2 regions of the Cupriavidus sp. CuC1 genome follow, and region 1 is predicted to be linked to the other one. Evidence: riboswitches for the same ligand, from Rfam matches in the RefSeq annotation. Region 1 holds a riboswitch; the other holds the start of a gene.
What was found. A riboswitch is a leader RNA that binds a small molecule or an ion and turns the genes downstream of it on or off. The one in region 1 is predicted to bind glycine.

Region 1 (15,069 bases):
GCACGAACCTGTGCCTGGGCAGTACTTTTCCGAAGGCGAGGCGTGGCAGCATGCGCGCGACTATGCCGAGAAGCTGATAGACGAAGGCCGGGCGAACCCAGGCGCTCTCTGATTCGCGCGCCGTATCCCCATCCGGGTCAACCACGCAGCGTGCTGCGGTCCTCCGAAATCCGGCGAGGCACATATGGACTTCAAGTACAAAGGCCGGGATATCTCCATCCAGACGATAAGGGTCGCGGGTGATCGGTGGGACTGGTCCTATGTCATCCGTGGGCACGGACACAGGCAAAACACTCGGGAGCCTGCAGCCTCGGAAGATATTGCGATCGATGATGCATATCGAGCCGCGAAGCGAGAGATTGACCATATTGCCGTTGACAGTGACGATTAACATTTCTGAAATCCGCCACCCCCGCCCAAAAGCTCGTCTCCCAAACACTGGTGCCCGTCGCCGCATGCTAAAGAAAAACGCGCCCTGGCAAGGCGGCGGCGCGAGGTGCGAACGGGAAATGCAGAGTGACTGCATGCAGGCAGGCGATGGTGACGCGTTGGGTGTAAAAGTTGCAATCCGATGGTTCTGACCCCGAGGCGGCACGCTGACAAAAAAAGAAGGCGCGGTGGTGCCGCGCCTTTTGGTGCCGAGACTCATACACGGGGAGCGTACAGTCGGGAGAGGAAAAAATCCTCAGAGTCCAATCTATGTCAAAGTCCGACAGATAACAATCATTCCGAAATAACATCAGATTTAACAGATTTGTCACATTATCCGGCCGACCGGGATGATTGGCGGGTGTGGTTGCGCTTCGACTCGCTGACTTATCTCTGGTAATTTATCTCTCCCTATCTCGACAACTCCTTTGTTTTGAGCCAACCAATGCCCGCACGTTTAAGGCCGGCATACGGCATAGCTTTCCTCAAACAAAGCAGGGGTGTTCCAGGAATCGAATCTGCTGCATCTTGTGCGATGCAGTAGGAAACAGTCGCCCTGTTGCCGCTGCAAACGCCTTTCGAGAATTGGAGCGCCCTCATACGACAGACAGCGGCGCAGGCGACAGATCGAGCATGATGCGAAGCTCGACGTTGTCCGGGGCGCGTGGCTGCCACATGCGACCGATGACCACAAAGATGATTGGTTGTCCCGGGAACTGGATCAGGTCGCCGATCACCGGCGTTAGCGCGCCGGTGTGCGGTGTCAGGTCCAGGTCGATGTCTCTGGCTGCGGCCTGTGCAGCCGGGGTGAACTCAAGGGTGATCGTGAGTTTCATTCGGGCCCCTTCGTGGTTGAGAAGGTCGGATTCCTCGTTTGTGCTAGCTTGCCAGCAAGCCCAAGATCTTGCTGGCGGGCGCGCCGGACGCGCGTCGGGCCAGCAGATCATGCGCGGTGCCTCGACAAGGGTACGGCTTGCGCGGCTCGCTTTGTAGGAAATGCCTTCTCGTAACTTGTACTTTGAATATTAGGGGGATCCACGTGTTTCAGAGGCGTCTGACTGCGTCGTGAAGCCGGCGTCGGAGAGCGCAGGGAAGGCCGAACCCGACGGGCTGCACGGGAGGGCCGCGCAAAGGCACCGGGGGCGGCACTGTCGACCAGACTGGAGTCCCCGATGCCAAAGGCCGCTAATATCAACGCCCTGTTATCAACGCCCTGTTCGGACCTGGCATCTCGGCCGCCTGACAGGTTCTCCTTGAGCGGGCAATAAAAAGTTCCTCACGCGGACATGACTAATGCTAAAGTTCTGCATCGCGCCGCCGGAGACTCGCTTGGTAAAGCAGGCAGGCATCCAACGGCCGCGACGCAAAGTTGATATCGGGAGAGACCGCCTGGCCATGCTGCCAGGCAGCGCCGAAGGAGCAACCGCCCCGGAAACTCTCAGGCAAAAGGACCGATATCACGTTTGAACTCTGAAGAACCCCGGCGCTCGTCAGCCGGCGGTACCGAAGGAGCAAGCGATCCGCGCCACCCCAAAGTGGCGCATCGTGAATCTCTCAGGTCAAGGACAGAGGGGGCGTCTTTCGCGCATGTCGCGCAAGAGGCTCCCACTCGACGTCCTGGAACCAAAGAGATGAGAACAATTGCCGTTATCGGTGGTGGCATCACTGGCGTGACCACTGCCTACGCACTCGCCAAGCGCGGTTTCTCGGTCACCCTGCTCGAAAAACACCGCTATGCCGCCATGGAAACCTCGTTCGCCAATGGCGGCCAGCTTTCCGCCTCCAACGCCGAAGTCTGGACCCACTGGTCCACCATCCTCAAGGGCATCAAGTGGATGCTCAAGAGCGATGCGCCGCTGCTGGTCAACCCGCGCCCGAGCTGGCACAAGCTGTCCTGGTTCGCCGAGTTCATCGCCGCCATTCCCCAATACCGCAAGAACACCGTGGAAACGACGCGCCTGGCGATTGCCGCGCGCGACCACCTGTTCGCCTGGGCCGCGGCCGAGGGAATCGATTTCGACCTGAAGAAGGAGGGCATCCTCCACATCTATCGCGACAAGGCGGGCTTCGACCACGCTGGCAGGGTATCGAAGCTGCTGGCCGAGGGCGGCCTTGCGCGCCATGCCGTCACACCGGAAGAGATGCGCGCCATCGAGCCGACCCTGGCCGGCGAGTACTACGGAGGCTATTTCACCCAGAGCGATTCCACCGGCGACATCCACAAGTTCACCAGCGGCATGGCCGCGGCGATCGACCGCCTGGGCGTGCGATGCCTGTACAACCAGGATGTCCAGTCGGTCAGCACTGATGGCCGGCAGGTCGCCATCGTCAGCAGCGACGGCCAGCAGACCGAATCGCGCGTGTTCGACGGCGTGGTGGTCTGTGCCGGCACCGCCAGCCGGGCGCTGGCCGCCAGCCTTGGCGATCGCGTCAACATCTATCCGGTCAAGGGCTATTCGATCACGGTCAACCTGAACGACGCGCAAAGCCAGGCTGCCGCGCCCGTCGTCAGCCTGCTCGACGATGAGACCAAGCTGGTCACCAGCCGCCTGGGCGTCGACCGCTTCCGCGTGGCGGGCACGGCGGAGTTCAACGGCTACAACCGCGACATTCGCGCCGACCGCATCCGTCCACTGGTGGAGTGGGTCAACCAGTGCTTCCCCGGTGTCAGCACGCGTAGCGTGGTGCCTTGGGCCGGCCTGCGGCCGATGATGCCTACCATGCTGCCGCGCGTGGGCCGGGGCCGTGCGTCCTGCGTGTTCTACAACACCGGCCACGGCCATCTGGGGTGGACGCTGTCGGCGGTCACCGCCGACATGATCGGCGATGTCGTGCAGCAAGCCATGGGCGCCAAGCGCGTGCATGGCGTGCAGGATAGGGTGGCGCTGGTTAGTCCTTGACAGGCTGCCAGGGACTGGCAAGGGCCGGCAATCGGGCCTGAAGCCAGCCAACGCGTTACACGCCGAGCGCGGCCATATTCTCCACCCGCAACGTCTGCGGGACCGACAGCGAGATATCGGCCGCGCGCAGCCGCTTCAGGATCTCGAACAGCAGGTCGCTCTTGGTCGCGGTGGCGATCCGCGGGCTGCCTACGTAGCCCGTCACGCTAAGCGTGATCCCGTTCGGCGCCAGCTGGCTGAACGTGACGGATGGCGCGGGCTTGTCGAGAATCGCCTCATTCTCCCGATAGGAGTCGAGCAGCAGTTCGCGCACCTGTTCGGGATCGATGTTCAACGGGAAGGTGAGCAGCAGCGTCGCGACGCCTTGCGTGCTGTTGCTCATCGTCACGTTGCGCAGGTTCTGCGAGATCAGCTGCGAGTTAGGCACGATCACGGTGGAGCGGTCGCCCAGCAGGATCTCCGTCGCGCGCACGTTGATGCGCTTGATGTCGCCTTCCACGCCGCCGATGCTCACCATGTCGCCGACCTTCACCGGGCGCTCGGTCAGCAGGATGAGGCCCGACACGAAGTTCTTGACGATCTCCTGCAGGCCGAAGCCAATGCCGACGGACAGCGCGCTGACGATCCAGGCCAGGTTTTCCCATCTGACGCCCAGCAGCGATAGCGTCAGCAACACGATCAGCACGTAGCCGATGTTGCTGAACAGCGTGACGAGCGAGGCGCGCAGGCCTGCTTCCATGCAGACTTTCGGCAGGAGTTCCGCATCCAGCCAGCGCCGCACCGAGCGCAGCAGGTAGATGCCGACCGACAACGCGATGACAGCGTTCAGGATGCGGTCGGGCATGATGTTGAGGCTGCGCAGCCGCTCCCCGCCGAGCATCGTCAGCAGGCTGTTGAGCAGGTCGCTCGGCGTGGTGCCGAAGCCGCCGGTCAGCAGCGCAATGACCGCCACCAGGAGCAGCAGGCTGGTGCCGATCCCCGACAGCACCGTCGACGCTTGCTCGAGATGGCTGTCCCCGAGGCCGAACAATTGCTTGATGACCTTGCCGCTCGGATGGTGCGCGCTGAACACGCTTTCGCAGACGTCGCGGGTCAGTTGCGTCAACAGGTACAAGCTGCACAGGACGATGTCGATCCACACGAGCTCATAGGTCAGGAAGCGCGCGAACGTGATATAGCCGATCAGCAGCGCCAGCAATGAGGCGACGACCGTCACCGTCACGCCAGCGTGAATCAGGCCGGCGAAGGTGGAGCGCGCTTCAGGCCGCTCGCCCGCCGCGGCTAGCATCGTGCGCACGCGGTTGGCGCGCAGCAGCGCTGCGCCGATTGTCAGCACCACCACAAGCGACACCAGGCCGCGGCCTAGCAAGGTCACCTGCAGGCTCGTATCCGCGGTCCGGTTGAGTTGCTCGAGCGTGCCGGCAATCAGTAGCAGGCCCGCGAGGGCGGTCGGGAAAGGACGCATCGCCAGCGCGACCTTGTCGGCGAGCGCCGGCAGGCGCCATGAGGGATGGCGCGTGCACAGCAATGCCCGTCCCAGGCCCGCGATCAGCGCGCTCGTCAATGCTAGCTTGCCGAGCTCGCTGATCAGGTCTTGCACCTGCCCCGGCAGCTCGTAGTGCGGGGCGAACGCGATACACACGAGCTGTACCGCGATGGCGGTCGCAGCAACCGTCGCGAGCACAGTCGCCAGCGCGAGCGCGCTGCGCCGCAGCCGGCTTTCGGGCAAGCGTGTCAGGCAGAACCACGCCAGTGCCCGCTCGATCAACCGTCGGCCGATGGTCCAGACGCCGATCGCAAGTAGCAGGAGTAGCGCGGTAATCGCTTGCCGCCCGGGCTGCCAGGCCAGGTCCCACAACGGCGTGACTTGTCCCTTGAAAGCGCTCAGCCGCTGCTGGTCCTCCGGGCTTGGCGCGAACAACGGTTCCCAGAATTGCTTGCTAAGGATGCCGGCCGACTGCAGCGCGAGCTGGTTCTTCAAGCGGCTGCGCTGCAGCTTGGCGATCTGCTCGGTCAGGTTGGTGACATTGCCCTTGACCTCGGCGGCCTGCTTGAGTCCGCTGTCCAGTTGGGCCTTGCGCGCATTCAGGTCTGCCCGCTGCTGTGCGACTGCAGCCGCCTCCGGCGTGGTGCCCGCGGCGGGTGGCGGCCCGAGCACGTCGAGTTGTGCCTGCAACTGCGCGCGCTGGGGCGTGAGCGCTGCGGTCAGCTTGTCGACGTCGCTTGCCAGCTGGTGGATGGCGTCATCCAGCCCTTCGAGCTGCGTGCCGCTGGTGGGCGACGACGCCAGTTGCTTGATGCGGTCCTGTTCGGTCTGGAGCCGTTTCAGCTCGGCCACGGCATCCGCGTGCGACAGCGGCTTGGTGGCGGGCGCGTCCGCATTCGAGGTGGTGTCGGCGGCTGTGGCTGCCGTTGCCGTTGCTGCATTCGGGAGCGCTGTGGGGATCAGCTGCAATAGCGCAACCAGCACAAGGCTCAGCGCGAGCTTGGGGAGTTTGCTCATAGGACAAGAACTTTGCTGATCGGCTAGCCGGGCAGGCAATCGAACAGGTTCGCGTGGATTGCCATGCTTCGCCAGACGGCGGGTGACCGGGGTCGACGATCAGGGTGTTGGACGGCCGCGCTGGCGATCAAGATGGGAATCGATCGGAGCGCCCGGGGCGATGCCGCGTGACTGGCAAGCCGCTTGATGGCAAGCCGCTTGAAGCGGAAGGTTTGCCTGAAAGAAGTCGAATTATACAGAAGGCATGGCGTGCCGTTGCGCAGTGCACGATACGCAACTCGGGCGCCAGGTGGCGTGCGGATAATCCTGCACTAGAATTTCTACCAGTGGCCCGCATCGGCCCAACCAGAACACGAACCACCACGAACCAACACGAGGCAAGCCAATGGACTTCAGTCTGACTTCCGTTCAACGGGATTTGCAGGAGCGTACCCGCCAGTTCATTGCTGACCAGGTCATGCCGATGGAGCGCGATCCCCGGCAAACGCCGCATGGCCCAACCGAGGACCTGCGGGCGGACCTGGTGGCAAAGGCAAGGGCAGCGGGCTTGCTGACACCCCACGCCAGCACGGAGGCCGGAGGCCTCGGGCTTTCGCACCGGGACAAGGCCATTGTCTTTGAAGAGGCGGGCTACTCGCCGCTGGGGCCGGTCGCGATGAACATCCATGCGCCGGACGAAGGCAACATCCACCTGATGGAACTGGTCGCCACGCCGGAGCAGAAGGCGCGCTGGCTGCAGCCCCTGATCGACGGGCACACGCGCTCGTGCTTTTGCATGACCGAGCCGGCGCCAGGCGCGGGAGCCGATCCGTCGATGCTGCAAACCACGGCGGTGCGCGATGGCGATCATTTCGTGATCACTGGCCGGAAGTGGTTTATCACGGGCGCCACCGGCGCCACCTTCGCCATCATCATGGCGCGGATGGAAGACGGCTCGGCCACCATGTTCCTCGCTGACATGAACCAGGCCGGTGTCGAGATCGAGCGGCAGATGGATGCGCTCGATACGTGCTTCACGGGCGGGCATGCCGTGGTGCGCTTCGATGGCCTGCGAGTCCCGGCGAGCGACGTGCTCGGCAAGCTCGGCGAAGGATTCCGCTACGCGCAACTGCGCCTGGCCCCGGCGCGGCTGACGCACTGCATGCGCTGGCTCGGGGCGGCCCGGCGCGCGCACGACATCGCGGTCAACTATGCGCGGCAACGCCGCGCGTTTGGCCGGACCTTGGTGGAGCATGAGGGCGTGGGGTTCATGCTGGCCGACAACGAGATGGACATGCACACCGCGCGCCTGACCATCTGGCACTGCGCCTGGGTGCTGGACCAGGGCGAGAAGGGGCGCGATGAGTCCAGCCTGGCCAAGGTGTACTGCTCGGAGGCCTTGTGGCGGGTGGTGGATCGTTCCGTGCAGGTGCTTGGCGGCAGCGGGGTGACGGATGAAACCATCGTCGCGCGCATCTTCCGCGACATGCGCGCCTTCCGGATCTACGATGGTCCCTCGGAGGTGCATCGCTGGAGCATGGCCAAGCGGATTGCGCGGGGCTGAATCCCTCTCAGCGTGCAGGATCAAACAGTGATTTAAACAGTGATGCATTTCACCGCAGGAGGTTCGCTCGCCATGGACAATGCCTTCCACCATTTTTCCGAGCTGTTTGCGCAACTGGGCCTGCCTGCCGACGAAAAGGGCATCCGTGAATTCCTGGCCGCGCATTCTCCCCTGGCCCCCGACGTCGTGCTTGCCGACGCCCCTTTCTGGACGCCCGCGCAGGCCACGTTGCTGCGGGAGGAAATCCTGGAAGATGCTGACTGGGCGGAGGTCGTTGACCAGCTGAATGCCGCGCTGCGGGTGCCCGGATAAAGCCTCGGTGAAATTCGAGCCTGCTCCGTTCCAAATAGTGTACTTCTGCTCCTGTTCTGCATTGCTGCGGTGCGGCAACATCCCCTGGACGCGCGTCATTGTCGACGCCAGGGGAAATCGCCGCAGCCATGAAGTACCAGTTATTTGTATTGGCCGGATGTCCGGCCTGCACCGCGCTTGAACTGTGCATGCGAGACGCCGGTCTCGCCTATGACCGTATCGTGCTGGCGTCGCCGCGCCACGCCGCCGATGTGCTGGTTTTGCTTTCCGAATCCGATCCGCGTTGTCCGGTTTTAAGTCATGGTGAGCAGAGCGCCAGCGGCCTCGCGGCTTGCCTTGCGCTTCTGAGCGAAGGCCATCCCGACCGCGCCTCGCTTGCACCGCTGGCATTCACTGGCGCAGGCAAGGAACTGGTGGATGGCATGCTTAGCGGGCGTGTGCTGATGGCCAGGAACGAGCGGGCGTTCTCGCTCGCGCTCGGTGCATTGCGTGCTGGCATCCAGGTATGGACCACCGCGATGCCGGCGGCGCTGCGCCGCACCGGACTATTCGTGCCTTACCTGGACCTGAGAATCGCGGATGGCCTGTCTGGGGGGAAGTTCAGGCTTGCTGGTGCGCTTGGCGTCGACGAAAGCGCGCTGGCCTCACTCGCCCATCGCGTGCCAGCCGGATTTGAAGACGCCTATCTGGACCGCCTTAGAAGAGGCCGGAGCTGGGTCTATTGGGAGGGGGGCGCCAGCATGCTCGGCGACCGGACTACGCGGTTTCAAAATGCCCGTCACTGGCCCGCGGCCAGGAGCGCGGCGGCCGCCGGCGGTCTGCTTATCTAGCTTTCCGGGGTCGCCAGGCTTCAGTGAGTGTGGATTCACCGCTGGGTTGCTCCCCTCTCCCACGAAGCCCACGAAGCCCACGAAGCCCACGAAGCGGGAGGGGATCAAACCACGGATCCGCATAACGCGAGATCCGGCCGCGCTGTGGTCCTAGTCGCGCAAACGCGCGCGTTCCGGCGACATATCCATCGGCATCATGTTGACGTTGGCGTTATGCATGACCCATAGCGAGCCTGCCACGATGATGGCGATCAGCAGCCCGGTGCAGACGAAAATCGCGGTGTTCATGCGCTGGTCCGCAGACGTGCCGATATGCAGGAAGAACACCAGCTGCACCACCAGCTGCGCAACGCACAGCAGCACGATGGCCGCAAGGCCCATGCCCTTCGGCACGAACCCTCCCATCACCGCGCCGAAAGACGCGAGGGTGAGCGCCAGCGACAGCGCAAAGCCGATCACATAGCCTTTCATGCTGCCATGCGCGGCGTGCGCAGCGGATCCTGTGGGGAGGTGGGCGGTCTTCATACAAACTCTCGCAGATAGACAAAGGTGAACACGCAGATCCAGATCAGGTCCAGGAAGTGCCAGAACAGGCTCAGGCAGGCCAGGCGGCGCCGGGTCACGCCATCCAGCCCGAAGCGCTTGACCTGGTGCATCATGACCAGGATCCACAGCAGGCCGCAACTCACATGCAGGCCGTGGGTGCCCACCAGGGAGAAGTAGGCAGACAGGAACGCGCTGACGCCCGGCCCCGCGCCGGCATGCAGCAGCTCGGCGAACTCATACAGCTCCATGGCGATGAAGGCCGCGCCGAGCAAGAACGTGACGCCCAGCCACTGGATGACCTGGCGCTCCCGCCCGGGCTGCATGTTCAGCATGGCCACGCCGAAGGTGAAGCTGCTGACCAGCAGCAGCATGGTTTCGCCGAGCACGAATGGCAGCTCGAACAGGTCGCGGCCGCCCGGGCCGCCTGCCGTATTGCCGGCGAGCACCCCGAAGGTAGCGAACAGCACGGCGAAGATCAGGCAGTCGCTCATCAGGTAGATCCAGAACCCCAGCGTGGTCTTGGAGCCGTCGTCGTGCGCCACGTGCTCGTGCGTGTTGTGAATGACTGTGTAGCTCATGGGTCAAGCCGCCTTGCGTAGCTGCGCATAGCGCGCGTTTTCGATGCGTTCGACTTCAGCCGCCGGGACGTAGTAGTCCACGTCGCGGTTGTAGGTCCGTGCGATGAAGGTGCCGATCACGCCCAGCAGGCCCAGGGCCGCCACCGCCCACATGTGCCAGACCAGGGCGAAGCACAGCACCAGGCCGAACGCGGAGACGATCACCCCCGCGCTGGTGTTCCTTGGCATGTGGATGTCCTCGTAGTGGCTTGGCCGCACGTAGGCGCGCCCGGCCTCCTTGTCATCCCAGTGCTGCTCCAGCGAGGTGATGTGCGGCACATGGGCGAAGTTGTAGAAGGGCGCCGGCGAGGCCGTGGCCCACTCCAGGCTGCGGCCATCCCACGGGTCGCCAGTGAGGTCGGGGTTGTGCTTGCGGTCGCGCACGCTCACGGCCAGCTGGACGAGCAGGGCGACGATGCCCGCGCCGATGATCACGGCACCGCACAGCGCCACGATCAGGTAGGGCTGCCAGTCTGCGTGCGTGTAGTGGTTCATCCGGCGGGTCATGCCCTTGAAGCCGAGCACGTAGAGCGGCATGAAGGCCAGGTAAAAGCCCACCAGCCAGCACCAGAACGAGATCTTGCCCCAGCGCTCGTTCAGGGTGAAGCCGAACACCTTGGGGAACCAGAAGCTCATCGCGGCCAGGCAGCCGAAGATGACGCCGCCGATGATCACGTTGTGGAAGTGCGCGACCAGGAACAGGCTGTTGTGCAGCAAGAAGTCCGCGCCGGGCACGGCCAGCAGCACGCCGGTCATGCCGCCCACGGCAAAGGTCACCATGAAGCCGATCGTCCACAGCGTGGAGGAGTGGTAGCGGATGCGGCCGCGGTACATCGTGAACAGCCAGTTGAACAGCTTCACCCCGGTCGGGATCGAGATGATGGTCGTCATGATCCCGAAGAAGGCATTGACGTTCGCGCCCGAGCCCATCGTGAAGAAGTGATGCAGCCAGACGAAGAACGACAGGATGCCGATGGACGAGGTGGCGTACACCATCGACTTGTAGCCGAAAAGCGGCTTGCCGGAGAACGTGGAGATGATCTCGGAGAAGGCCCCGAAGCACGGCAGGATCAGGATGTAGACCTCGGGGTGGCCCCAGACCCAGATCAGGTTGACGTACATCATGGCGTTGCCGCCAAGCTCATTGGTAAAGAAATGCATGCCCAGATAGCGGTCGGCGGTGAGCAGCGCGAGCGTGGCGGTCAGCACCGGGAACACGGCAACGATCAGGATGTTGGTGATCAGCGCGGTCCAGGTGAACACCGGCATCTTCATCAGCGTCAGGCCCGGGGCACGCATGCGCAGGATGGTGACGATGAAGTTGATCCCGGTGAGCGTGGTCCCCAAGCCCGATATCTGTAGTGACCATATGTAGTAGTCCACCCCCACCGTCGGGCTGTATCCCAGCTCGGACAGCGGTGGATAGGCCACCCATCCCGTGGCGGCAAAGTCGCCGACGAACATCGACATCATCACCAGCACCGCGCCCGCTGCCGCCAGCCAGAAGCTGAGTGAGTTGACGAACGGATAGGCTACGTCGCGCGCGCCGATCTGCAGTGGCACGATGACGTTCATCAAGCCGAGGATGAACGGCGTCGCCACGAAGAAGATCATGATCACGCCGTGGGCGGTGAAGATCTGGTCGTAGTGGTGCGGGGGCAGGTAGCCGGCCGCATCGCCGACAGCGATCGCCTGCTGCACGCGCATCATGATGGCGTCGGCAAAGCCGCGCAGCAGCATGACCAGCGCCATGATGATGTACATCACGCCGATGCGCTTGTGGTCGACCGAGCAGATCCACTCGGTCCACAGGTACTTCCATTTGCCGAAGTAGGTCACGGCGCCGAGCAGCGCGATGCCGCCCAGAATGACGGCGACCAGCGTACCCATGATGATGGGCTCATGGTACGGAATCGCCTCGAGGTTTAATTTGCCGAACATGGATCAGTGCTCCGTGGCCGCGGCGCGGTGGCGTTGCGTGTGTTGCATGCAGTGCATGTATTGCATGTATTGCGGATTCATTGGCTTCATCAGTTGGCAGCCAGTGGGGGGCTTTGGGCTGTGCAAACGTCGCCACGCACATCGCCACGCATATTGGCGCGCATATCGCTATGCATGTACTTGTTGACGATGTTCTGGAACAGGCCGGGCGCAACGCCCGCGTAGACCGTCGCCGGCTCCTTGGTGCTCGGCAGCTCCAGCGTCTTGTAGGCCTTCTCGTCCAGCGTCAGTAGCGACCGCCTGGCCTGCCGTACCCACGCGTCGAATGCCTCGCGCGAGGTGGCCACGGTGTCGAAATGCATGTCGGAGAAGCCGGGGCCGCTATAGGCCGCGGACAGCCCGGCATAAGTGCCCGGCGTGTCGGCGATCAGGTGCAGCTTGGTCTCCATGCCGGCCATGGCATAGACCATGCTGCCGAGCTGCGGGATGAACAGGGAGTTCATCATCGATTCCGCGGTGATGCTGAAATTGATCGGCGTATCGACGGGTATAGGCAGCCGGTTGACCGAGGCGATGCCGTAGTCCGGGTAGATGAACAGCCATTTCCAGTTCAGCGCCACGGCTTCGACGCGGATCGGCTTGACCTTCGACTCAAGCGGTTTGTAGGGATCCAGCGAATGGGTGGTGTTCCAGATCAGCACCGCCAGGCCGGCCACGATCACGCACGGGATGGTCCAGATGACCACCTCGATGCGGGTGGAGTGCGCCCACTTGGGCGCATACGTTGCCTTGGTGTTGGAGGCGCGATAGCGCCAGCCGAAGTACAGCGTCAGGAAAATGACCGGCACCACGACCAGCAGCATGATGAACAGCGAGACCAGGATCAGCGTCTTTTCCTGGTGCCCGATGTCGCCCTTCGGGGATAGCAGCTCCAGCTGGCAGCCACTGAGAAGGAGCATCGCTGCCCCACCGAGGAACAGCCCCGCATGGCGGAGCCCTCCCTTGCACGCATTCAGCCAGTCGCTGGATTCTCGCCGGACAGCAGCGCTTGCGCCGGCAATTGAGTTACGCATAAGACACACCTCAGTTATGCATCACATAACCGGCGCACGCGTCGAGACTGCCTGCCACGGCACGCTGGAAACCATCGCGAGAGAGGGGATTCCGCCGGACTGGCGGGAAACGCATGCAAAGCGTTAAATGTATGGATTTGTGTGATGCTGCGGCGCATGATAATGTAAGACAAAGCCCATACATCAAGCAAAATGCATCAGAATAAATCCATACAAGATGAGGGCGACGGACCCGACTGGGCCGCCGCCTTCGTGCGCGGCGAGGGCGCGCGCTACCAGCAGATCGTTGGCTTCATCGAGCGCGCGGTGGGAGAAGGGCGCCTGAACCCGGGCGACCGCCTGCCGCCGCAGCGCGAGCTGGCCAGGCAGCTCGGGGTGGATCTCACCACGGTGACGCGGGCGTTCACCGAGGCCAAGCGGCGCAACCTGATCGAGGCACGCGGGGCGCTGGGCACGTTCGTCGCCCCGCCAAAGGTCGAACTGGCGCAGATGGTCGACCTGAGCATGAACGTGCCGCCGCCTCCCGCTGGGGTGGACTTCCATGACCTGCTGCAGCGAGGGTTGTCACAGGTGCTGCTGCGCTCCGATGCGCACCTGCTCATGACCTACCAGCTTGGTGGCGGCAGCAGGGCGGACCGGGCCGCCGGCGCCATGTGGCTGAAACCGGTGCTGGAGTCGGTCAGCCCGCAGCAGTTGATTGCCTGCCCCGGTGCCCAGGCCGCGCTGGCGGCGCTGATCCTCACGCTCACGCAGCCAGGCGAGGCGATCCTTGCGGAGCCGCTGATCTATCCCGGTTTGCGCGCGGCGGCCGAACAGCTCGGGCGCCGCGTGGTGACGGTGGCCACCGATGACGAAGGGATGCGGCCCGATGCGCTGGAGCAAGCGTGCCGCGAGCATGGCGCCCGCGCGATCTACCTCAACCCGACCATCCAGAACCCGACCACGCGGACCATGCCCGCGCACCGGCGCCGCGATGTCGCGCTGGCCGCGCAGAAGTGTGGCGCCTGGATCATCGAGGACGATCCCTACTGGCTCCTCGGCATCAATATGCCGCCGCCCGTGGCCCACTTTGCGCCGGGCCAGGTCTACTACGTTGCCACGCTGTCGAAATGCCTGAGCCCGGGGCTGCGCACCGCCTACATCCGCCTGCCCGAAGCGCGCAGCCGGGCCGGCGTGCTGGCCGCGCTGCGCTCCTTCGCGCTGATGTCGACACCGCTGTCGACGGCCCTGGCCACTCAGTGGATTCACGAAGGCTCCGCCGCCCAGCTGCTGGCCGGGATCCGCACGGAAGCGTTTGCGCGGCGCGAGCTTGCGCGGCAGTTGCTCGCAAGCGTGGACCAGGCGCCGCCCAGCGGCATACACGTCTGGCATACGTTGCCGAGCTACTGGACTTCGCTGGCGCTGACGCAGGCCGCGCGCGCCGAGGATCTGCGCGTCACCGCTTCCGATGCGTTCTATTCCGGCCCCACGCCGCCTAATGCGATCCGCATCTCGTTGGGTGGGGTCGAAACGCGTGCCCATCTCGCCGCTGCGTTGAAAAAGCTCGCAGAGCTATTGGTGCGCAGGCCGCAGATGTCCGGGGAGATCGTGGTCTAGTGTCGGGCCGTCAGGAGGAAATCAGCAGCTTGCGCGGATCAGGCGTTCTTCAGCACATCGATGGCCAAAGCCAGCCTGGCCACCGCCGGCCGGATCTCGTCATCCCGTACGCCGCCGTAGCCCAGGACCAGGCCGTTCTGCGAGCGCTCGGGCGTGGCGAAATAGGACGACAGCGGGCGCGCCACGATGCCTTGCGCCAGGGCGCAACGCGATACCAGCTGGTCGTTGGCGTGCCGGAGAATGACGCTCAAATGCAGCCCGGTGTCCGTGCCGACGATTGCCACCTCGTCGCCGAGCTGACGCTGCAATTCATCAATCAGCAGCGCCTGGCGCTCGCCATAGATCTTGCGCATGCGCCGTACGTGCGCCGCGTAATGGCCATCGGAAATAAACTCCGCCAGCGCCGCCTGCACCGATAGTTGCCCGCCACGATGGAGCTCGGATTGCGCCACCGAGAAGGCGTCGACCAGCTCCGGCGGCACGATCAGGAAGGCGAGCCGCAAGCCGGGATAGAGCACCTTCGAGAAGCTGCCGACGTAAATGGTGTTGCGATGCGGGTCCAGTCCTTGCAGCGACGGCAAAGGCGCGCCCTGGTAGCGGAACTCGCTGTCGTAGTCGTCTTCGATGATCCACGCATTGTGGCGATGCGCCAGCTCCGTCAGCAGGCGGCGCCGCGCAAGGCTCATCACCACGCCGCTAGGGTATTGATGAGAGGGCGTGACGAACATCAGCCTTGGCGCGGTTTCCGGCGCAATTGGTGGCTGGATCCCGTGCTCGTC
Region 2 (15,069 bases), on a different contig from region 1:
GATGATCTTGTTGCAGCCGCAGTAGTAGCAGATGTTCTCGCAGAACGGCACGTGCACGTACAGCGAGAGCGGCGCGGCGGCGTTGGTAGCGTTGGTAGCGTTGGTGGCGCAATCGGCCAGCGCCTGCCGGTAGTCCTGCGCGCCGAAGCCGCCGTGGAAGCGGTCCGCCGTCGGATACGAGGTGTAGCGCGGGCCGTTGACATCCATGCGGCCCGCCAGCGCGCGAAAGTCCGACAAGGCGTGCCGGTCCGGCGCCGCCGCGGCCCGTGCCGCCGACTTGCCGGTGCAGGCGGCGCCGCATTTGCCGCTGCAGGCAGGGGATGGGCTCGACGCGGCGATGGGGATGGACATTGCGTTGGAGAACGGGGCGGGGGCAGTTGCAGCCATGGGGCGGCCTTCGTCGTGGATTCGATGGCTCATCGTAGGGCGCGCCGCCCGCGCCTGCGTTGACCGGGGTCAAGCCGCGGCCCTTGACACGCCGCGCGCCGCGGCGGGGGCATGCCCCGCGTCATGCCAGTGTCACCTGGGCCGGGTAGGCTGCGCGGCGCTCTTCCCAATCACGCAATTCCTCTGCACCTGGCCTCGCGGGTTCCCATGCAAGTTTCTTCCCTGATTGCCACCCCGGCGCGGCTGCCGCGCCGCCGGGTCCTGGCCGCACTTGGCAGCGCCATGATGGCGCCCGCCTCCCTGCTGGCGCAGTCGCCACCACGGCGTGCGCTGGTGATCGGCCACCTGGTGGACCGCGGCGGCGCCCAGGCCGACCTCGCGCGCGACTACCTGGCGGGGGCCAAGGTCATGTTCGACGCGGCCAACGCCGGCGCGCGCGAGCCGCGCGTAGTGCATGTGGTGCGCGAGGTCGACGCGGATCCGCGCGCGGCCACCGCGCAGGCGCTGTCGCTGGTCGACGGCGAGCGGGCTGAATTGCTGTTCGGTCCCAGCGACGCCCTGCTACCGGTGCTGGCCGCCTCGCCCGAACTGGCCCGGCGCGGCGTGCAGATCGTGGCGCCGTTGTCGGGGCTGTCGCTCTCGGCGGATCACGTCTGGTACACCCGGGCCGACTACCGTACCGAGCTGGACGCGGCCATTCGGCAGTTGCGCAGCTATGGCCTCAAGCAGCTGGTGCTGGCCGTGGCGCCGGATTTTGCGGCCGGCAGCCTGGCGAGCGGCACGCCGTGGCGGCGCCAGGTCGACCAGGAGACCGGATTGCAGGTCCTCACGCTGGACGCCGGAAGAGGCAACGAGGCTGCCGCGCTGGCGCAGCGCATCGCCACCGCGCGCCCGGCCGCGGTGATCGTGGCGGGCGATACGCTGGCCTACGGCAATCTCGGCCGCGCGCTGGCGGCGCGGGGCTGGTACGGCTTCCTGGTGGGCTTGTCCGCGGTCAATTCGCTGGCGGCGCGGGAGATTCTTGGCGCCGGCTACAACGGCGGCATCGTGCTGACCCAGATCGCCCCGGGCCCGCAGGATCTGACCCTGCGCGTGGTCAAGGAGCATGTGGGCCGGATGAAGCAGTTCCTGGACGAGCCCGCCTCGCCGGCCACGCTGGCCGGCTACATCGGCGCGGCCTGGCTGGTGCGCACGGCCTTGTCCGGGCCGCGCGGGGCAACCCCGGCGGACCTGCGGCGCGCGCTGCAGGCCCGCGTCGACGTGGGCGACTTCGTGCTGGATTTCACGCACGGCACGCGCGGCTCGCAGTATGTGCAGCTCGCGGCGATGGGCGGCGGCACGGCACGGTGAGCGGTAGCGCGGGCACCGGGCCGCGCGCGGCTCAGGCGCGCGGCAGTACGATGCGCACCCGCAGGCCGCCCTCCGGGCGGTTGGCCAGGCTGAGCTCGCCGCCGTGGCGCGAGACGATATCCGAGGCGATCGACAGGCCCATGCCGACCCCGCCGGTGGTACGGTTGCGCGAGGATTCGAGCCGATAGAACGGCTCCAGCACGCGCGCCATCTCCTCTGGCGGGATGCCGGGGCCGTTGTCGCACACATCGATCACCACCCGCTCGGCACTGTCGGCCAGCTCGATGCGCGCGCTGCCGCCGTAGCGGTGGGCGTTCTCTACCAGGTTGACCACGGCCCGGCGCAGTTCGGCCGGATAGGCCAGCAGCGGCTCGGCGTCACCGGACAGGGTGACGTCCTGGCCGATCTCCGTGGCATCGTCTACCACAGCCTGCAGCAAGGCATGCACATCCACCCGCTGGCGCGGCGCGGCGGCGCCGTCGCGCTCGCGCAGGTAGTACAGGGTGGCATCGATCAGCCCGTTCATCTCCGCCAGGTCCTGGCGCAGGCGATAGCGGACCCGGTTGTCGTCGACGCCTTCGATGCGCAGGCTCATGCGCGTGAGCGGGGTGCGCAGGTCGTGGGACACGGCGGCCAGGAAGCGCGATTGCTGTGCCAGCTGGGTGCGGATGCGCTGCTGCATGTGGTTGAAGGCCTTGGCCGCGGCGCGGGCCTCGGCCGGGCCGCTGTCTTCGTCCAGCGGCGGGGCATGCACGTCCTGGGCAAGCCGGCCGGCGCTGCTGGCCAGGCGCTGGACGGGCCTGGCCAGCAGGCGCGCGCCCACCCATGACGCGGCCACGATGGCGGCAAGCTGGAACAGCAGCCCCAGGCGGGGTGGCCCCAGACCATGGGTCCGGCGCTGGCGGTGGGGCGGCACGGGAGCGCCGCTTTCACCGTTGTCCGCGCGCGCCCCGGCATCCGGCGGCGGCGGCGGCGGCGGCGGCTCGCCCCGCTGCCCCTCTTCGCCCGGAGGCGGCCCAGGCGGAAGCTCGTCACCGGGGGAGAAGCTGAATCCGGTATGCCCCGGGCGCGGGAACACGCTCTCGATGACCGTCACGCCGAGCAGGTGCACGGCCAGCATGATCGCGGCCATCACCAGGAACAGCCGGATGAACATGGAGTCGTGGCGGGCCACCCAGCCCGCGCGCTCAGGCTTCGACGGCGCCGGTGAAGACATAGCCCTCGCCTCGGACGGTACGGATCAGCGTCGGGTCGCGCGGATCGTCGCGCAGCTTCTGGCGCAGGCGCGAGACCAGCAGGTCGATGCTGCGATCGAAGACATCGAGATCGCGGCCGCGCGCCTGATTGATCAGCAGCTCGCGATCGAGCACGCGGTTCGGATGTTCGATGAATGCAAGCAGCAGCCGGAATTCAGCATTGGACAACGGCACCACGGTTTCCTCGCCGTCCACCAGCTGCCGCAGCGTGGTGTTGAGGCGCCAGCTACCAAAGCGCAGTTCGTGGCCGCCCACCGCCGCCGGGCGCTTCACGCCGCCGCCCCGGGTGCGGCGCAGCACGGTGTGGATGCGCGCCACCAGTTCGCGCATCTCGAAGGGCTTGGTGACATAGTCATCGGCGCCCACCTCCAGCCCGACCACGCGGTCGGCCAGCTCGGTGCGCGCGGTGAGCATGATCACCGGCAGGTCGCCGCGCTCGCGGATCTCGCGGCACAGCGCCAGGCCGTTTTCGCCGCGCAGCGAGAGGTCGAGCACCACCAGGTCGTAGTCGCGCGTGGCCATGGCGGCGCGCATGGCGCCGCCGCCCTCGGCGCCATCGGCTTCGATGCCGAAGGTGGCGAGATACTCGGCCAGCATGGAGCGGATCTGCGGATCGTCGTCGACGATCAGCAAATGAAGGGGCGTGGCGGGAGAATGGTCCATCGGGTTTCGTCGTGCTTTGCAGTGGTTTGCCGCGTGGCGTATGGCATGTCTGCGGCAGGTTTGCTTCGGTATGGAAGCGGATCGGGGCGGCCCGGCAGGCGGCCGCCGCCAGGGATTGACTCTACCAGCCCGGCTTGACGGCCCGATAGGCAGGGTGTGGCCGCTTTGTACCGGGCTTGATACAAAGCGGCCCGCCCCGGGGACTCGCTTTGTACGGCATTGCTTGCGCGTGCTGACCAAGCGCTCAAGCAACAGGGGGCTAGCCTTTCTAAGATGTCATGTCGTTATCCCGCCGCTTTTGTGCCTGCAAGTTCCTGACAAGCAGGCAACGGCAGCCCGGCGCCCCGCTATGCTTGAAGCCATCGGCATCACGTCGGCGATCCCGGGCCTCTCCCCGCATGACCTCCATGGAGAATCCTTGTGACCCAGCCCCAAGCCTTACTGCCCCGACTGCGTTCCCTGCCGTCCCTCGCCGTGCTGTGCGGCGCCTGCGCCTTGACGCTGCCGGCGCACGCGCTGCAGACCAGCGCGCCGGCCGTTGCCGGCCCCGGCCAGCCGGCGGCACCCGCATCGCTGCCCGAAGCGCTGGCGCTCACGCCTGCCCAGGCCGCCCTCTGGCAAGCCGCCCGGGCCGCGGCGCGGGAAGCGCATGCGCACGCGCTGGAACTGCAGGCGCGCTTTATCCGCGAAGGTGGCGGCCCCGCTCTGTCGGAGGGGCTCGAGCCGTCGCTGCGCGCCCGCGCGGAGCGGGAAGACCGCTTGCACGACGCGCTCGACAAGGATCGCCGCGCCGCGCGCGATCGCTGGATCGCGTTTGAAGAAAGCCTGGAAGCCGGCCAGCGCAAGCGTCTGCGCGACATGCCGGAGGGTCGCATGCCGGGCTCGCCGCCGGGCCCGTTCGGCCCCGGTCCCCACCCGTTCCCCGGCGCCATGGCAGGCCCGATGCCCGGCCACGGACCGGCGCCCATGCCCTGCGCCTTCGGCGCGAACGGCCCGTTCGGCGTACCCGGCGCTGCGGAACCTCACCGACCAGGAGTGCCAGATGCCCAATAAGCCCCTCGACCACGCAGGCCCGCTCGCGGAAAACGCAGGCCGCCGCCGCTTCCTCGGCGGCGTTCTGGGAGGATCCCTCGGCGCCGGGTTGATGGGGCTGGCGGGCGATGCCGCCGCGCAACCCGCCGCCTGCCTGCTCACGCCGGCCATGACCGAGGGCCCGTTCTATATCGACCAGGCGCTGGTGCGCCGCGATATCCGCGATGGCCGGCCGGGCCAGTTGCTGCGGCTGAGGCTGGTCGTGGTGGACACCGACCGCGGCTGCGCGCCCGTGGCCGGCGCGCTGGCCAGCATCTGGCATTGCGATGCCGGCGGCAGCTACAGCGGCTACGACCAGCGCAGCATGCCGCCGCCACCTGCGGGCAGCCCCGGCCCAGGGCCGGAACAAGGCCCAGGCCCGGACGGTGGCGCAATGCACGCCGTGCCCGCCAGCGCCTCCCGCTTCCTGCGCGGCGTGCAGCCCACCGGCCCCGATGGCGCCACGCAATTCCTGACGATCTACCCGGGCTGGTACGCGCCGCGCGCGGTGCATATCCACCTGAAGATCCATCTCGGCAAGACCGAGGTGCTGACCACCCAGCTGTTCTTCGACGATGCCCTCAACCGCGAGGTGCACCTCCAGCATGCCGCGTATCGCGCGCGGGGCGCTTCGCCAGTGCAAAACGCACAGGACGGCATCGCCGGCGCGCGCCCCAACCTGCTGCGGGTACGCCGCCTGCGGGACGCGGCCAGCACGCTGGAAGGCGAATTCACCCTGGGCATCGCGCGCCCCTGACAGCCACAGGATCTGGCGGATTCCCTAAAAAAACGCCCCCGGACTTAAGGTGCGGAGGCGCTGAACAGGGAAGAAGTCGGGCGTAATGCCCGGCCACGCCGCTCCGAAGGGACGGAACGACGCGGCACCTGGTCCAGTACATCGGGCCAGGCACTGGCGATGTTAGACGGACATCGGGCGGGGGTCATGTCCCCCTTGTAGGCTAATGTATCGACTTTGTACGTTCGGCACCGGCATGGGGCACGCCATGCCGGCGCCGGTCATGCCGGGTTCTTGCCTGGCGCGCCGGGCGTTCCCAGCAGGGCCTTGAGCCCGGCCAGGCGGTCCTTGGGGCTCATGGCGGGCGTTTCGTCCTTGATAGCGGGCGCCTCCTCGAGCTTCATCTCGCCGATGAAGCGCGAGGGCTCGCACGAATAGGTATCGCGGGCGCGCTTGCGCTTCTTGCACCAGCTCAGGTGCAGGCTGCGCTGGGCTCGCGTGATACCCACATACATCAGGCGGCGCTCTTCCTCGATCTTTTCGTCGCTCATGTCTTCGTCTTCGCGGCAGTGGGGCAGGATGCCCTCCTCCACGCCGACCAGGAACACGTGCGGATATTCCAGCCCCTTGGAGGCGTGCAGCGTCGACAGGCGCACCGCGTCGGGATCTTCCTCGCGGCCTTCGAGCATGCTCATCAGCGCCACCGTCTGGGTCAGCTCCAGCAGGTTCTTGCCCTCGTCGCCGAAGCCGTCGGCGGTGTCGAAGCCGGTAGCCTCTTCCGCCTCGCCCGTGGCTTCCGGCTTGGTGCCCTTGCGCTTGAGCCAGTCGAGGAATTCCAGCGTGTTGGTCCAGCGCGACTGGGCCTGGCGCTCGTCGAAGGTGTCGTACAGGTAGGCCTCGTAGTGGATGCCTTCCATCATGTCGTCAAGCACCTGCGTGGCGGGATCGCTGGCCGCGCGCCCGGCCAGGCGCACCATGGCCTCGCAGAACACCCGCAGTGGCTCCAGCTGGCGCGGCTGCAGCTTGCCTTCGATGCCGCCCATCATGGCTGCCTCGAACAGCGACACCTTGGCCTGCCCGGCGAAGGTGCCCAGCACTTCCAGCGTGGTGTTGCCCACGCCGCGTTTGGGCGTGGTGATCGCGCGGATGAAGGCAGGATCGTCGTCCGGGTTGGCGATCAGGCGCAGGTAGGCGCAGATGTCCTTGATCTCGGCCTTGTCGAAGAAGCTCTGCCCGCCCGAGAGCACATAAGGAATGCGCTCGCGGCGCAGGATCTGCTCGAACAGCCGCGCCTGGTGGTTGCCGCGATACAGGATGGCGTAGTCGCGGAACTGCGCGCGCCGCTCGAACTTGTGGGCGGACAGGCGGAACACCACGGATTCCGCCTCGTGCTCCTCATCGTTCATCGGGTTGACGGCGATGGGGTCGCCCATGCCGTGCTCGCTCCACAGCTTCTTGTCGAACAGCTTGGGATTGTTGGAGATGACCGCGTTGGCCGCCTCCAGGATGCGCACGGTGGAGCGGTAGTTCTGCTCCAGCTTGACCACCTTCAGGTCGGGGAAATCGGTCTGAAGCAGCTTCAGGTTGTCCAGCGTGGCGCCGCGCCAGCCGTAGATGGCCTGGTCGTCGTCGCCCACCGCGGTGAAGGCCGGCGCGCGCAGGTGCGAGCCGCCGGCGAGCTGCTTGAGCAACTGGTACTGGCAGGCGTTGGTGTCCTGGTACTCGTCCACCAGGAAGTAGCGCAGCCGGTTCTGCCAGCGCAGGCGCACTTCCTCGTTGCGCGCGAACAGCTCGGCCGGCAGGCGGATCAGGTCGTCGAAATCCACCGCCTGGTAGGCGTGCAGCGTGGCCACGTAGTTGCGGTAGATCAGCGCGGCCTGGTGATCGTCGGGATTGTCGGCCTGGGCGATGGCGGTCTCGGGATCGACCATGCCGTTCTTCCACAGCGAGATGGTGCTCTGCACGCTGCGGATCAGCTTCTTGTCGGTGGAGGCAAGCTGCTCCTGCACCATGCCGAAGCAATCGTCGGAGTCCATGATCGAGAAACGCGGCTTCAGCCCCACGTGCTCCGCCTCGGCCCGCAAGATCTGCACGCCCAGCGAGTGGAACGTGCTGACCGTGATCTGCTTGATGGGGATGCGCTTGCCCTCGCGCGTAGTCTTGCCCTCCATCAGCTTGGCGATGCGCTCCTGCATCTCCTTGGCGGCCTTGTTGGTAAAGGTCACTGCGGCGATGTGCTTGGGCTGGAAGCCCTTGTCCTCGATCAGGTGAGCGATCTTCTGTGTGATCACCCGGGTCTTGCCCGAGCCGGCGCCGGCGAGTACCAGGCAGGGGCCGTCGAGGTAGCGAACGGCTTCGGATTGGGCAGGGTTGAGTCCGTGGGTCATGCGAGGCGGGTAATGACGGATGCGCAACGCGGCATGCGCGATTGCTGGGCGGAGGCTGGATGTTAACACGCGGCCATGGCCGGGCCTTGGACGGAAAAGAGTGTACTCACCGGCACGTAACACTTCGTAAGCCCGGGAGCCGCGGCCTTTCTGGCACGTCTAATTTCTATGTCCGGCCAAAGTGTGAGCCGTGCCGGATGCACTTCACCATACGTTGGGGGCAAACACGCTGGAGGCAATCATGAACACCCTGCATTCCCTGAGCAAGGCGGTCTTGATCGGTATCGCGGTAGCTGGCATGGCGGGCTGCGCCGATATGACACCAAAGCAGCGAAACACCGCAATCGGTGCTGGCGTTGGCGCAGTGGGTGGCGCAGTCCTGACGGGCGGTGACGCACTAGGCACCCTGGGCGGCGCCGCGGTAGGCGGTGTCATCGGTAACGTTACGACACCCAACCATCGCGGGCGGTAGTGCATCGCAGCAGGACAGTGACGCCGGCCGGGTGCGTTGACAAAGCCAGGACGCTCCCGTAAATTGCGCGCATCTGACCGGGAGAGCGCGCATATCTTGCGCCGCCGAAGGGGTATCACCCGAAAACTCTCAGGCACCATGGACTGGTTGGATCGGCTTGCAACATGCACACGATGCACGCCGTACTCTGGAGAGCGGCACCCGCCACTGATCGATTCCATCGACAGCCATGGTGAGCGTGCCCACCGAAGGGGCGCGCAAGGTTTGGGTTTCCAGCAACCGGGATCCGCCTTGTAATCTCTCAGGTATCGAGGACAGAGGGGTCATCCGCCGCAGCGGATTTGGCAGCGCCATGGCGCGCCGAATCCTGCGGTGGATGGCCCTTTTTTCGTTTTCGAACCGAGATTTGCCTTCCCCCGAGGATTCCATGACGCTCCAGGCCACGCCCCTCAACGCCATCCACCGCGCCCTCGGCGCCCGCATGGTCGACTTTGGCGGCTGGGACATGCCGGTCAACTACGGCTCCCAGATCGAGGAACACCATGCCGTGCGCAGCGATGCCGGCATGTTCGACGTCTCCCACATGTGCGTGGTCGACCTCAAGGGCGCCAATGTGCGCCCCTTCCTGCGCGGCCTGCTGGCCAACAATGTCGACAAGCTGCAAACGCCGGGCAAGGCGCTGTACTCCTGCATGCTGGATGAAAAGGGCGGCGTCATCGACGACCTGATCGTCTATTTCTTCGCCGAGGACCACTTCCGCCTGGTGGTCAACGCCGGCACCGCGAACAACGATATCGAATGGATCGCCGCACGCAACGCCGCCACCAATAGCGGCGTGAAGATCACGCCGCGCCGGGGCGACAATGCGCCCGACGGCGTGGCCCCGCTGGCCATCGTTGCCGTGCAAGGCCCCAACGCCCGCGCCAAGGTGTGGAGCGCTTTCCCCTCGACCCAGCCCAGCGAAGCCCTGAAGCCGTTCAACGCCGTGGTGGTGCAGGACCCCGCCCTCGGCGAAGTCATGGTGGCACGCACCGGCTATACCGGCGAAGACGGTTTCGAGCTGGTAGTGCCGGCCGAGAACGTGGCCGGCCTGTGGGAAAAGCTGATCGCCGAGGGCGTTCGCCCCGCCGGCCTGGGCGCGCGCGACACGCTGCGCCTGGAAGCCGGCATGAACCTGTACGGCCAGGACATGGATATCCACACCTCGCCGCTCAACGCCGGCCTGGCCTGGACCGTGGACCTGCAAAGCGAACGGGACTTCACCGGCAAGGCGGCCCTGGTCGCCGGCGGCAAGACCCGGCAGTTCGTCGGCCTGATCCTGCGTCCGGCCAACGGAAAGGCGGGCGGCGTGCTGCGCGCCCACCAGAAGGTCATCACGCCGGCCGGCGAAGGCGAAATCACCAGCGGCACCTTCAGCCCCTCGCTCAGCCAATCCATCGCTTTTGCCCGCCTGCCGCTCGACGTTGCCGTCGGCGCCGAGGTGCAGGTCGAGATCCGCGACCGCAAACTCGCCGCGACTGTGGTTAAACTGCCGTTTGTGCGCAATGGCAAGGCACTCGTGAGCTGACGCTCGCACCGGTCACAGCGCGCCTGCCGGCGGTTTCCCGATCGACGATCGACACCCCCCGCCCGGCTGGCGCTGAAAAACAAATTGAATCTGGAGCAATCCCATGAATTTCCCCGCCGACCTGAAATACACCGAGTCCCATGAGTGGGTGCGCGTCGAAGCCGACGGCACGCTGACCATCGGCATCACCGACCACGCGCAGGACGCGCTGGGCGACATCGTCTTCCTGGAGCTGCCGGAAGTGGGCAAGTCGGTCGGCGCCGGCGACGCGCTGGCCGTGGTGGAATCGGTCAAGGCCGCATCCGACATCTACGCCCCGGTGGCTGGCGAAGTCATCGCCATCAACGATGCCGCCGCCGCCGCGCCGGAAAGCGTCAATGCCGACGCCTTCGACGCCTGGCTGTTCAAGCTCAAGCCGGCCAACAGCGACGACGTGAACGGCCTGATGTCGGCCGACGCCTACAAAGCCAACGTCGGCGCCTGATGCCAGACCGTCATTCCCGCCGCCACGGGAATGACGGATGAAGATTGACGCGACGCGCCGGGCCGACCACCCGCCGCACCGCTCCCACGAGATCCTTGCCATGAACGCCCCCCTGCCCATGACTGCCGCCCAAGTTGCCCGGCCCACGCTGGCCGAACTGGAGGCGCGCGACGCCTTCGCCTCCCGCCATATCGGCCCCGATGCCGCCGAACAACAGCACATGCTCAAGGTGCTGGGCTATGACAGCCGCGCCGCGCTGATCGACGCCGTCATCCCCGCCGCCATCCGCCGCCGCGACGGCATGCCGCTGGGCGAGTTCACCGCGCCGCTGAGCGAAGAAGCCGCGCTGGCCAAGCTGCGTGGGCTGGCCAGCAAGAACCGCGTGCTCAAGAGCTTTATCGGCCAGGGTTACTACAACACGCTGACCCCGGGCGTCATCCTGCGCAATATCTTCGAGAACCCGGCCTGGTACACCGCCTACACGCCCTACCAGCCCGAGATCTCCCAGGGCCGCCTGGAAGCCATGCTGAACTTCCAGCAGATGGTGACCGACCTGACCGGCCTGGACATCGCCAATGCCTCCATGCTGGACGAAGGCACCGCCGCGGCCGAAGCCATGACGCTGCTGCAGCGCGTCAACAAGCACGCCTCCACCACCTTCTATGTGGCGGACGACGTGCTGCCGCAAACGCTGGAAGTGGTACGCACCCGCGCCCTGCCGCTGGGCATCGAAGTCAAGGTCGGCCCCGCTGCTGAAGCGGCCGGCGCCCATGCCTTCGGCGTGCTGCTGCAGTACCCGGGCGTCAACGGCGATGTCGCCGACTACCGCGCCATCGCCGACGCCGTGCATGCTGCCGGCGGCCTGGTGGTGGCTGCCGCCGACCTGCTGGCGCTGACCCTGATCGCCGCGCCCGGCGAATGGGGCGCCGACGTGGCGGTGGGCAACTCGCAGCGCTTCGGCGTGCCGCTTGGCTTCGGCGGGCCGCACGCCGGCTACATGGCGGTCAAGGATGCCTTCAAGCGCTCCATGCCCGGCCGCCTGGTTGGCGTGACCATCGACGCGCAAGGCAACAAGGCATACCGCCTGGCCCTGCAGACGCGCGAGCAGCATATCCGCCGCGAGAAGGCCACCTCGAACATCTGCACGGCACAGGTACTGCTGGCCGTGATGGCCTCCATGTACGCCGTGTACCACGGCCCGCAAGGCCTCAAGCGCATCGCCCAGCGCGTGCACCGCCTGGCCGCCACGCTGGCCGGTGGCCTGGAACAACTGGGCTACGCACGCACCAATGCCACTTATTTCGATACGCTGACGCTGGAAACCGGCTTCAACACGGAAGCCATCCACGCCTCGGCAACCGCCCGCGGCATCAACCTGCGCCACGCCGGCGCCACCCGCATCGGCATCTCGCTGGACGAAACCACCTCGCGGGAAGACGTGGTCGCCCTGCTGGAAATCTTCGCGCACGGCAAGCCGGTGCCCGACTTCGATGTGCTGGAAGCCGTCGCGCAGGATGCCTATCCCGCTGGCCTGGCACGCCAGAGCGCTTACCTGACCCACCCGGTCTTCAACACGCACCACGCCGAGCACGAAATGCTGCGCTACCTGCGCATGCTGGCCGACAAGGACTTGGCGCTGGACCGCACCATGATCCCGCTGGGCTCGTGCACCATGAAGCTCAACGCCACCAGCGAGATGATCCCGGTGACGTGGCCCGAGTTCAGCAAGATCCACCCCTTCGCGCCGCTGGACCAGACGGTCGGCTACCGCGAGATGATCGACCAGCTCGAAGCCATGCTGTGCGCCGCCACCGGCTACGCCGCGGTGAGCCTGCAGCCCAATGCCGGCTCGCAAGGCGAGTACGCCGGCCTGCTGATCATCCATGCGTACCACGCCAGCCGTGGCGAGAGCCATCGCGACATCTGCCTGATCCCGTCCTCCGCGCACGGCACCAACCCGGCGTCCGCGCAAATGGCCGGCATGAAGGTGGTGGTGGTGGCCTGTGACGAAGATGGCAACGTCGACCTGGACGACCTGGCGAAGAAGGCCGAGCAGCACAGCAAGAACCTCGCCGCGATCATGATCACCTACCCGTCCACGCACGGCGTGTTCGAGCAGGGCGTGCAGCAGATCTGCGACATCGTGCACAAGCACGGCGGCCAGGTCTATGTGGACGGCGCCAACATGAACGCCATGGTCGGCACCGCCGCGCCGGGCCAGTTCGGCGGTGACGTGTCCCACCTGAACCTGCACAAGACCTTCTGCATCCCCCACGGCGGTGGCGGCCCGGGTGTTGGCCCCGTGGCGGTCGGCGCGCACCTGGCCGACTTCCTGCCCAACCAGGACAGCGTGGGCTATCGCCGCGACGACCAGGGCATCGGCGGCGTGTCCGCCGCGCCGTTCGGCTCGGCCAGCATCCTGCCGATCTCGTGGATGTATATCGCCATGATGGGCTCGGCCGGCCTGACCGCCGCCACCGAGAACGCCATCCTGGCCGCCAACTATGTGGCGCGCCGCCTGTCGCCGCACTTCCCCGTGCTCTACACCGGCCAGCACGGCCTGGTGGCGCACGAGTGCATCCTGGACGTGCGAGCGCTGCAGAAGACCACGGGCATCTCCAACGAGGACGTGGCCAAGCGCCTGATGGACTACGGCTTCCACGCTCCCACCATGAGCTTCCCGGTGCCGGGCACGCTGATGATCGAGCCGACCGAGAGCGAGGCCCTGCATGAGCTGGACCGCTTTATCGACGCCATGATCGCCATCCGTGCCGAGATCGCCCGCGTGGAAGACGGCAGCTTCGACCGTGAGGACAACCCGCTGAAGAACGCGCCGCACACCGCCGCGGTGATCACCGCCGACGCGTGGGAGCACAAGTACACGCGCCAGGAAGCCGCCTACCCGGTGGCCGCGCTGCGCACGCAGAAGTACTGGCCGCCGGTTGGCCGTGCGGACAACGTGTACGGCGACCGCAACCTGTTCTGCGCATGCGTGCCGATGAGCGAGTACGCTGAAGAGTAAGCTGGTATGAAGCCGGGGCTGCTGCTCGTCGCGGCAACCCCGGCGTTTTGCCAGCGCGCCTTGCCAACGCGCTATGCTCGGTGTGGATGCGCGGCCACCCGGCCGTGCCCGGAAAAACGGAGCACGCATGTGGAATCTCAGCGCCCCATGGTGGGAATTCGTCCTGCGCGGACTGATCGTCTACGGCAGCCTGCTGGTGCTGCTGCGGCTTTCCGGCAAGCGCCAGATCGGGCAACTCACATCGCTCGACCTGGTGTTGTTGCTGGTGCTGTCCAACGCCGTGCAGAACTCAATGAACGCCGGGGACAACTCCGTTGCCGCAGGGCTGATCCTGGCGGTGACGCTGGTCGCCGCCAACCTTGTGCTGGCGTGGCTGAGCTGGCGCAGCCGGCGCATCGAGAACGTCGTCGAAGGGCGGCCTGAGGTACTGATCCACGATGGCCTGGTGTTTGCCGACGTGATGAAGCGCGCGCTCGTCACACGCGACGACCTGCACAAGGCGCTGCGGCATGCCGGGTGCCAGCGCGTCGCCGATGTGCATTTCGCGATTCTCGAGAATGACGGCACGATCAGCGTGCTGGTAAAGAAAGACGCGCCCCCCACCCCGCCCAACGCGGCAGGCTCGCTGTGGCGCGCCCCCATTAACAACGATATGGACGCGCCGGTCTGAATCCGGCGCCAGCCAGCCCCCAGGAGCCTCTCGTGGCAGTCAGCGTCTTCGATCTGTTCAAGGTGGGCATCGGTCCCTCCAGTTCCCACACCGTGGGCCCGATGCGCGCGGCGCTGATGTTTGCCCAGGGGCTGGCCCGCGACGGGCTGCTGCCGCAGGTGGCCAGCGTGCGCATCGAGCTGTACGGCTCGCTCGGCGCCACCGGCCGCGGCCACGGCACCGACAAGGGCGTGATTCTTGGCTTGCTGGGGGAGGCGCCCGACACCGTCGACCCCGACACCATCGACTTGCGGATGGCCGCGCTGCGCGCGAGCCGCACGCTGTCGCTGCTGGGCACCCACCCCGTGCCCTTCGTGGAGAAGGAGCACATCGTCTTCTATCGCCGCGAGGCCATGGCCGAGCATCCCAACGGCATGAAATTCCACGCCTTCAATGCCGGCGGCGAAACCATCCGCGAAGGCCGCTACCTGTCGGTGGGCGGCGGCTTCGTCATCACCGCGGGCGCGGCCAATACGCAGATCCTGGAAGCGGACCATCAACTGCCGCATCCTTTCCGCAGCGGACGCGCCATGCTGGAGATGGCAACCGCCAGCAAGAAGAGCATCGCGCGGCTCATGATGGAAAACGAATGCGTGTGGCGCAGCGAGGCCGAGGTCAATGCCGGCCTGCTGCGGATCTGGGCCGTGATGCAGGCCTGCGTGGCGCGCGGCTGCCGCACCGACGGCGAGCTGCCGGGCCCGTTCAAGGTCAAGCGCCGCGCCCCCGAACTGTTCCGCAACCTGACCGAGCACGCCGAGCGCTCGCTGGCAGATCCGCTTTCGGTGATCGACTGGGTCAACCTGTACGCGATCGCCGTCAACGAGGAAAACGCGGCCGGCGGCCGCGTGGTCACGGCGCCCACCAACGGCGCCGCCGGCATCATCCCGGCCGTGCTGCATTACTACGACCGCTTCGTGCCGGGCGCCAACTCGCAAGGCGTGATCGACTTCCTGCTGACCGCCGGT

Region 2: it holds a riboswitch for glycine, as region 1 does, so the genes downstream of both, gcvT (glycine cleavage system aminomethyltransferase GcvT) here and ACGLHR_RS20905 (D-amino acid dehydrogenase) in region 1, are expected to answer to the same signal.

Annotation. Positions count from the first base shown of each region.
Region 1 covers NZ_JBIUHC010000047.1:37,610-52,678, forward strand. Annotated here, with positions in the region: gene ACGLHR_RS20895 (hypothetical protein) at 1-112, shown strand, start outside; gene ACGLHR_RS20900 (hypothetical protein) at 1,026-1,265, opposite strand; glycine riboswitch at 1,796-1,893, shown strand; gene ACGLHR_RS20905 (D-amino acid dehydrogenase) at 2,061-3,329, shown strand; gene ACGLHR_RS20910 (DUF3772 domain-containing protein) at 3,385-5,832, opposite strand; gene ACGLHR_RS20915 (acyl-CoA dehydrogenase family protein) at 6,218-7,375, shown strand; gene ACGLHR_RS20920 (DUF2789 domain-containing protein) at 7,448-7,687, shown strand; gene ACGLHR_RS20925 (hypothetical protein) at 7,876-8,517, shown strand; gene cyoD (cytochrome o ubiquinol oxidase subunit IV) at 8,668-9,042, opposite strand; gene cyoC (cytochrome o ubiquinol oxidase subunit III) at 9,039-9,641, opposite strand; gene cyoB (cytochrome o ubiquinol oxidase subunit I) at 9,645-11,621, opposite strand; gene cyoA (ubiquinol oxidase subunit II) at 11,711-12,580, opposite strand; gene ACGLHR_RS20950 (PLP-dependent aminotransferase family protein) at 12,887-14,290, shown strand; gene ACGLHR_RS20955 (PLP-dependent aminotransferase family protein) at 14,329-15,069, opposite strand, start outside.
Region 2 covers NZ_JBIUHC010000004.1:101,396-116,464, reverse strand. Annotated here, with positions in the region: gene hemN (oxygen-independent coproporphyrinogen III oxidase) at 1-207, opposite strand, end outside; gene ACGLHR_RS02840 (ABC transporter substrate-binding protein) at 595-1,737, shown strand; gene ACGLHR_RS02835 (ATP-binding protein) at 1,769-2,953, opposite strand; gene ACGLHR_RS02830 (response regulator) at 2,925-3,656, opposite strand; gene ACGLHR_RS02825 (hypothetical protein) at 4,077-4,709, shown strand; gene ACGLHR_RS02820 (protocatechuate 3,4-dioxygenase) at 4,699-5,484, shown strand; gene ACGLHR_RS02815 (UvrD-helicase domain-containing protein) at 5,745-7,850, opposite strand; gene ACGLHR_RS02810 (hypothetical protein) at 8,092-8,322, shown strand; glycine riboswitch at 8,391-8,478, shown strand; glycine riboswitch at 8,500-8,650, shown strand; gene gcvT (glycine cleavage system aminomethyltransferase GcvT) at 8,750-9,889, shown strand; gene gcvH (glycine cleavage system protein GcvH) at 9,993-10,373, shown strand; gene gcvP (aminomethyl-transferring glycine dehydrogenase) at 10,474-13,395, shown strand; gene ACGLHR_RS02790 (DUF421 domain-containing protein) at 13,523-14,065, shown strand; gene ACGLHR_RS02785 (L-serine ammonia-lyase) at 14,098-15,069, shown strand, end outside.